2 regions of the Streptomyces sp. NPDC003456 genome follow, and region 2 is predicted to be linked to the other one. Evidence: riboswitches for the same ligand, from Rfam matches in the RefSeq annotation. Region 2 holds a riboswitch; the other holds the start of a gene.
What was found. Region 2 has a riboswitch for cobalamin ahead of ACFYWG_RS02315 (hypothetical protein). Riboswitches for the same ligand answer to the same signal wherever they lie in the genome.
Positions count from the first base shown of each region.

Region 1: it holds a riboswitch for cobalamin, as region 2 does, so the genes downstream of both, ACFYWG_RS31990 (cobalamin biosynthesis protein) here and ACFYWG_RS02315 (hypothetical protein) in region 2, are expected to answer to the same signal.

Region 1 covers NZ_JBIAOK010000009.1:90,467-94,141, forward strand. The annotation lists gene ACFYWG_RS31985 (cobyric acid synthase) at 1-1,041, opposite strand, end outside; gene ACFYWG_RS31990 (cobalamin biosynthesis protein) at 1,038-1,997, opposite strand; cobalamin riboswitch at 2,098-2,236, opposite strand; gene ACFYWG_RS31995 (hypothetical protein) at 2,367-2,588, opposite strand; gene ACFYWG_RS32000 (anion permease) at 2,622-3,675, opposite strand, start outside.
Region 2 covers NZ_JBIAOK010000001.1:622,590-626,264, reverse strand. The annotation lists gene ACFYWG_RS02325 (FecCD family ABC transporter permease) at 1-265, opposite strand, end outside; gene ACFYWG_RS02320 (ABC transporter substrate-binding protein) at 262-1,302, opposite strand; cobalamin riboswitch at 1,353-1,478, opposite strand; cobalamin riboswitch at 1,679-1,805, shown strand; gene ACFYWG_RS02315 (hypothetical protein) at 1,943-2,269, shown strand; gene ACFYWG_RS02310 (hypothetical protein) at 2,635-2,862, opposite strand; gene ACFYWG_RS02305 (serine hydrolase domain-containing protein) at 3,412-3,675, opposite strand, start outside.

The sequences.
Region 1 (3,675 bases), on a different contig from region 2:
GAGGATCTGGAAACCGCCGCAGATGCCGAGGACGGGCCGCTGTTCGGCGGCCCTGCGGGCCAGCGCCCCGGCCAGCCCCCGCTCACGCAGCCACTCCAGCGCGCGGACCGTCCCGCGGGTGCCGGGCACGACGACCAGGTCGGCGTCGGCCAGTTCCTCGGGCCGGTCCACGAACCGCACCACGACGCCCGGTTCGGCGGCCAGCGCGTCGACGTCGGTGAAGTTGGACATCAGCGGCACGGCGCACACCGCGACGCGCAGCACGTCCTCGCCGACGGGCGGCGCGACGGCCGACTCCCGCACGGTCCCGCGCAGCGAGACCCGCAGCCCGTCCTCCTCGTCGATGCCCAGCCCGTGCCGGAACGGCAGCACGCCGTACGTCCGCCGCCCGGTGAGGCCCTCCAGCATCTCCAGCCCGGGCTCCAGCAGGGAGACGTCCCCGCGGAACTTGTTGACGAGGTATCCGGCGACGCACTCCTGGTCCTCGGGGGACAGCAGCGCCACCGTCCCGAAGAACGAGGCGAAGACGCCGCCCCGGTCGATGTCGCCGACGACGAGCACGGGCAGCCCGGCGTTGCGCGCGATGCCCATGTTGACGATGTCGGTCCGCCGCAGGTTGATCTCGGCGGGCGAACCGGCCCCCTCGCAGATCACCGCGTCATACGTGCCCCGCAACTGCTCCAGGCAGTCCAGCACCGTCCCGAGCAGCCGCTGCTGCCGCCCGCCGTGGTACCCGCGCGCGCTCATCTCCCCGACCGGCTTGCCCAGCAGCACGACCTGGCTGCTCTGTTCGCCGCCGGGCTTGAGCAGCACCGGGTTCATCAGGGCGGCCGGCTCGATCCGGCAGGCCTGCGCCTGCATGGCCTGGGCCCGCCCGATCTCCGCGCCCTCCCGGGTCACGAAGGAGTTGAGCGACATGTTCTGCGCCTTGAAGGGCGCGACCGCGACGCCCTGGCGCACCAGCCACCGGCAGATGCCCGCCGTCACGACGCTCTTGCCGGCGTCGGAGGTGGTGCCGGCCACGAGAAGCCCACCGCTCATGCCCACTTCCCCCTTTTCGCTCGCCGCGCGCCGGTCAGCAGCCGGGCCCCGGCGCACACCCCGAGCGCGAGCCAGGTCACCCGCCGCGACAGCCGCACGGCCCGTTCCACGTCGTCCGTGACGACGGCACGCCCTTCGGAGTTCAGCACGGGCCGGTGCTCGACCCGCCCGCCGTAGGAGAGCGTCCCGCCCAGCCGCACCCCGAGCGCCCCGGCGAAGGAGGCCTCCACGGGACCGGCGTTGGGGCTCGGATGCAGTCCGGCGTCCGCGCGCCAGGCCCGTACGGCCCCGCGCGGATCGGGTCCGGCCAGGGCCGCCAGCGCGGCGGTCAGGCGGGCGCCCGGCCATCCCGCGAGGTCGTCCAGCCGGGCCGAGGCCCAGCCGTAGCGCCGATGGCGGGGCGACTTGTGCCCGACCATGGCGTCCAGGGTGTTGACGGCCCGGAACCCGAGCAGTCCCGGCACCCCGCCGACCGCTCCCCACACCAGCGCCCCCACCACCGCGTCGGAGGTGTTCTCGGCGACGGACTCGACCACGGCCCGGGCGATGCCGTCGGCGTCGAGGGCCTGCGGGTCCCGTCCGCACAGGTGCGGCAGCCTGGCCCGGGCGGCCTCGAGGTCCCCGGCCTCCAGGGCCTGCCCGACGGCTGCGGCCTCCCGCGCCAGCGACGTCCCCCCGACCACGGCCCAGGTGGCGGCGCCCGTCAGGACGGTGGAGGCGGCGGCGGAATGCCGTACGGCGCGCGCGGCGACGGCCCCGAGCGCGACGGCTCCGCCGGCGCACACGGCGGTGTGCAGCGCGCCCCACCCGCGGTGGTCCCGCCACAGCACCTGTTCCACGGCGCCCGCGGCCCGCCCGAACGCGGCGACCGGATGCCCCCGGCGGGGATCGCCGAGCAGCAGGTCGCCGATCAGGCCGGCGGCGGCGCCGTACGCGAAGACGCGACCGGCACCCATCGGCTCAGCCGGCCGGAGGGAAGGTCGCAGACGGGGTGGTGGGCCTCGGTCGGCAGCCGCGCATGGCGATGTGTCCTCACTCAGGGTGTCCACGCCCTGGTTCGAAGAGACCGGCGGTGAGAGTTCCTGGCTCCCGGGGCGTCCGCCCCGGTGACAGTGGCGGGACCGCGCCGGACTCGCACCGGCTTCCTCTCCTGCCGCCGTATTGGCCCCGGCAGTCCACCACGGCCGCGAACAACCGTCAACTTGCCGTTGACCTGCGGGGGGAGAGTGTGGAGAAGCCCACATCCCCCCGGTCACACACGTGCCGGGCGGCACGGGACCTCACGTCCCGTGCCGCCCGGCGGTCGCGCTCGTACGATGCGGCCGTCAGGCCATGATCAGGTAGATGCCGTAGCCCACCGCCGCCGCGCACGCGGCGAAGCAGGCGTAGGCGCCGGTGACGGCGAGGCCCGCGGAGCCGCCCTCGGCGGCCGCCCGCTCACGGCGGGACAGGCCGGTGATGCCGAGGGTGAACAGGCCCACCAGGGCCACGGTGACCACGAGGCTGACGCCGAAGACGGAACCGAGGGCCGCCCAGTCGATCTTCATATCGGTGACTCTTCCTTGCTTCCGGTGGCCGGATCAGACCGTGGTGGTCGTGGAGGGGGTCCGCTCGGAGGTGGCCTGCGCGGGGAACGCGGTGACCGGCTCCTCGACGATCTGCCCCGCCGGCGGCGGCGTCACCGCGGCCATCGCCGTGGTCACCACGCCGGCCGGCTCCGCCTCCCCGGTGTCGTTGACGTTGGTGTGGTCGACGACCTCACGCCGGGAGATCTTCCAGATGGCCGCGCTGGAGCCGACCAGGAAGACGGCCACCACGGCGGTGCCCCAGTCGCCGAAGCCCGTGACGTACTCGGCGAGCGCGCCCACCAGGGCCGCGGCCGGCAGCGTCAGGCCCCACGCGACGAACATCCGCGTCGCCGTCGACCAGCGCACCACGCCGCCCTTGCGGCCGAGGCCCGCGCCCATCACGGCGCCGGAGACGGAGTGGGTGGTGGACAGGGAGAAGCCGAGGTGCGAGGAGGCCAGGATGACCGTGGCCGCGCTGGTCTGGGCGGCGAAGCCCTGCTGCGGCTGGAGGTCGGTCAGGCCCTTGCCCATGGTCCGGATGATGCGCCAGCCGCCGAGGTAGGTGCCCAGGGCGATCGCGACGCCCGCGGAGAGGATGACCCACATGGGCGGGTCGGAGTCCGGGGCGAGAGTGCCGCCGGCGACCAGGGCGAGGGTGATGATGCCCATGGTCTTCTGCGCGTCGTTGGTGCCGTGCGCCAGGGAGACCAGGCCCGCCGAGGCGATCTGGCCGGCCCGGTAGCCCTTCTTGGCGGACTCCGTGTCCTCGGCCCGCTTGCCCAGCTTGTAGGTCAGCCGTGCGCCGAGCATCGCCGCGATGCCCGCGACCAGCGGGGCGGCGATCGCCGGGATCAGCACCTTGGTGACCAGCACGTCGCCGTGCACCGCGCCCACGCCCGCCGAGGCGATGGTGGCGCCGATCAGACCGCCCATGAGGGCGTGCGAGGAGCTGGAGGGCAGACCGACCAGCCACGTCAGCAGGTTCCAGAGGATCGCGCCGACCAGGGCGGCGAAGATGACCTCGGGCCGGATGCCGGCCTCGTCGACGAGGCCTTTGGAGATCGTG
Region 2 (3,675 bases):
GCACGTCCAGGACGATGGCCTCCCGTGCGGGCGACCAGTCCGGCTCGGCCCAGCCGGCGCCCAGCGCGTGCGTGACGATGCCCCACACCTGGCCCGGAGGCACGCGCACCGAACCGACGGCCAGGCCGGCCGTGATCGACAGCACCAGCGCGACGGCCAGGACGACGAGGGCGACGGCGAGACGGGGCCGGGCCGCCCGCCCGTCGTCCTGTGGCTGCTCGTGTGCCGTCCGTCCCGTGCCGGTGTCGGTGACCGGGGCGGTCACCGGAAGCTCTCGGGGTGGATGCCGCGGGCCAGGTCCTCCACCGCGTACGCGGACCGCACACCGACGAGGGTGGCCGTCAGCGGCAGCACCACGAACCGCTTGTTCCTGACCGCCGGGACGTCCCGGAGGGCGGGCTGCGACAGCAGGAACTTCTTCTTCTGCTCGATGCTCCCGGCGCCCGCGTAGTCGTAGACGGCGATGACTTCGGGCTTCCGCTCGACGACCTGCTCCCAGGAGACGTCGCCGAAGACGTCGTCCAGGTCCGCGAAGACGTTCTTGCCGCCGGCCAGCCGGATCAGCTCCGTGCCCAGGCTCTTGCCGCCCGCGGTGAACGCCGCCTTGTCACCGCTGTCGTACACGAAGACGGACACCTCGCGCGCACCCTCGACGGCCGAGGCGGCCCTGCCGACCCGCGCCCGGAGGTCCGACACGAGCTCGTCCGCGCGGTCGCTCACGCCGAAGATCCGCCCGACGGTGCGGACTTCGGCGTACGTGTCCTGCATCGTCACCCTGGTCTTGCCGCAGTACTCGCGGTTCAGGTGGGTGTCGATGCCGGAGTCGCTGAACGCCTTGCGGGAACGGCCCTCGCTCTCGGCGAAGGCACTGCCGTACCCGCCGTAGACGAGGTCCGGCTCGGCCTCCAGGACCGTCTCGAACGACGGTTCCTTCTCGGCCAGTTCGGGGATCGACGCGTAGTCCTTCCGCAGGTGCGGCAGCACGGCCGAGTCGGGGAAGGCGGTCCCCACCATGCGGTCCTTCAGACCGAGGGAGAGCAGGAGTTCCGCCGGGTGCTGGTGGATGGTGACGGCACGGGCGGGCGGCCTCTCGTACGTCGTCCGCACACCGCAGTTGTCGACGGTGACCGGGAAACCGGCCGGTGAGCCCGCGGGCTCGGCGCCCTGCCCGCTGCTCCGCGACGATCCGCAGCCGGCGGTCGACAGGAGGGCCGACAGGGCGCATGCGACCGCCGCGGCGCGCCGGGCGCGGCGCCTGCGGGCAGGGGTGGACAGCGGGGGACGGGACATGCCGTCGTACACGTGAAGCCTCCTGGGGAGTCCGCGCTCCTCGGATCGGGCCCGCGACAGGCCAGTGTCCTGACTCCCGGATCGACGCTCTCCCTCGGCCTTCCCGCGCGGCGCGCAGTGGCGTGTCGGAGGGTGCACTCCCCGGTCACAGTGGCGGGACCGTGCCGGATTCGCACCGGCTTCCTGATGTTCCCGTCGCGGCGATGACCCGGCGATCCTACGGCCCGCCGCGCACGGATCGAAAGGGCGCCCCCGGTGACGTGCGCGCCCCTCGCGCCACCGCCGGGGCCGTCGGCCCGCTCACCACCGCCCGCATCAGGGCCGGTTGCCGCGCAGTGCGGGCGATCGGCTGATGCGATGATGAACGGCGACAGGGCGACGGCGGTCCGAGGAAGCCGGTGTGAATCCGGCGCGGTCCCGCCACTGTGACCGGCGAGCGGATCCCGTGCGGGCCACTGCCCCCGTGAGGGGGCGGGAAGGCCGGGACGAGCTGCGACCCGGGAGCCAGGAGACTCACGTCGTCGCCTCCTCGAAGAACCCCGGGGCGGATCTCCCCGGAGAGAGGTGGTTCGGCGTGCCCGAAGCAACTGACAACGAGGGCCTCGGCAGGGGGACGACCGGACGACGCGCCCGCGCCGTCCCGTGCCGGGTCGTGGTCTGCCGGGACTGCTGCTGCGGAAGCCCGAAGGTGACCGGCGTCGACCACGCCGAACAGACGGCGCGCCTGCGGGCCGAGATGCCCGTGCGGGTGTCCGACTGCCTGGACGTGTGCGATCAGGCCAACGTCATCGTCGTGCAGCCCTCGTCGGCGGGCCGGGCGGCAGGGGCCCGCCCGGTGTGGCTGGGCCTGGTCAACGACCCGGCCGCCACGGAGGACATCGTGGAGTGGGTACGCGCCGGCGGGCCGGGCATCGCTCCCCGGCCGGACATCCTGGACCTGTACGCCTTCACTCCGCACGGCCGCAACCGGGCTCTCTAGAGGGGTCCGGTGATTTCCCGCTGCCCAGGCCGACCGGCGGCCATTCTTCACGGGGCCTCAGGAAAGCGTGAATGGGGAATTGGTTCTGGATGTCCGAGTGTTTTTCGACGCGCTGTGAATTCGAGGCACGTCGTGGTCGAGTGAAATGCACCGGCTGAAATGATCTGGTGTTCAAGCGCGGAGGACAGGGTGGCCGCTCCTGCCCGTGTCATATGCACCCTAACGCCGGAGCCGGCAGATGGGTGCTGAGGCGAACGGGTGACGCCATCGGTGATACGTACGTTGTCACGATGATCGCGGCCGGCTGCCGGCTCCCGTGCGGCAGCCCGGACGAGATGCTGTCCCGACCTGACGCGACGACCGCCTCAGGGAGTCGTCGCAGGTCGCTGAGGGGGAGCGGCGCTCGCCGCCGGCTCCGCGGCTTCGTCCGCGGTGCGGGACGGCGGCGGTGCGCAGCGCTGCGGACGCATGTTGCTCCGCAGCACCTCGACGAGGAGCCGGCGGCGGCGCAGTTCCGCCGCGTCCGTGTGGTGCAGTCGCCGGTGGGGATCGGACAGGAACACGGACCCGATGGTGCAGACAGAAGCACTCACGACAAAGGTCCACACCGTGGCGTTCAGCATAAATTCTCCGTGACTTACGAGGTGACTCGGTGCATCGTCAGGAGCGACAGATGCATGGGCACAACTGGACGGTCATTGCCGTGTCACGGTCCGGTGGTGAATTTCTATCGTTCGGTTCAATAGCCCTTTGCCGTGCCTATCAGTTTGTCGCTCCGTCGGGCGCGCCGTTGACGTCGCCGTGCCCTCCCCGGCGGCCTGTCGTTGCCCCCGGCATGGAGGACGACTCATACACCCGACCGGACACCCGCCTGCTCGGTGCCTACTGGCTGGACCTGTCGCGACTTCCTCGGGACCACTGCGTCTGCCGCGAGGTGGGACGGCCGAGGCCCCGTCCGGCCTCGCGGAGCAGTGGTGTGCATACCGCGGTGGCCCTGCTCGCATGGGCAGCGATCGTCGCCGCGATGATTGCGACGGTTCTGAAGTAGCCGAACCACGACCAGCGGCCCGCGGCCGGAGACCGTCCCCTTCAGGGGCCGGCGGCCGCGGGGTGCGCTGCCCGGTCCGAAGCGAAGTGTCGCCTCAGGCGGGGCGTTTGCCCAGCAGGGCGCAGACCGCGTTCTCCTGGACGGTGCGCAGCTGCTGGAGCAGATCCGGGTTCAGCGTCTTGTTCACCTGCGTGGTGAGCGAGAACGTGAGGGACTTGCGGCCGTCCGGGGTCGCGGCGATCAACTGGGTGTAGCCGGGGAAGTTGCCGGTGTGCCCCAGGACGACTCCGCAGCGGGTCTCGTAGCGGAAGATGGCGAGTCCCGCCTTGTTGCGGCCCGGCCCGGCCGGTTCCGAGGC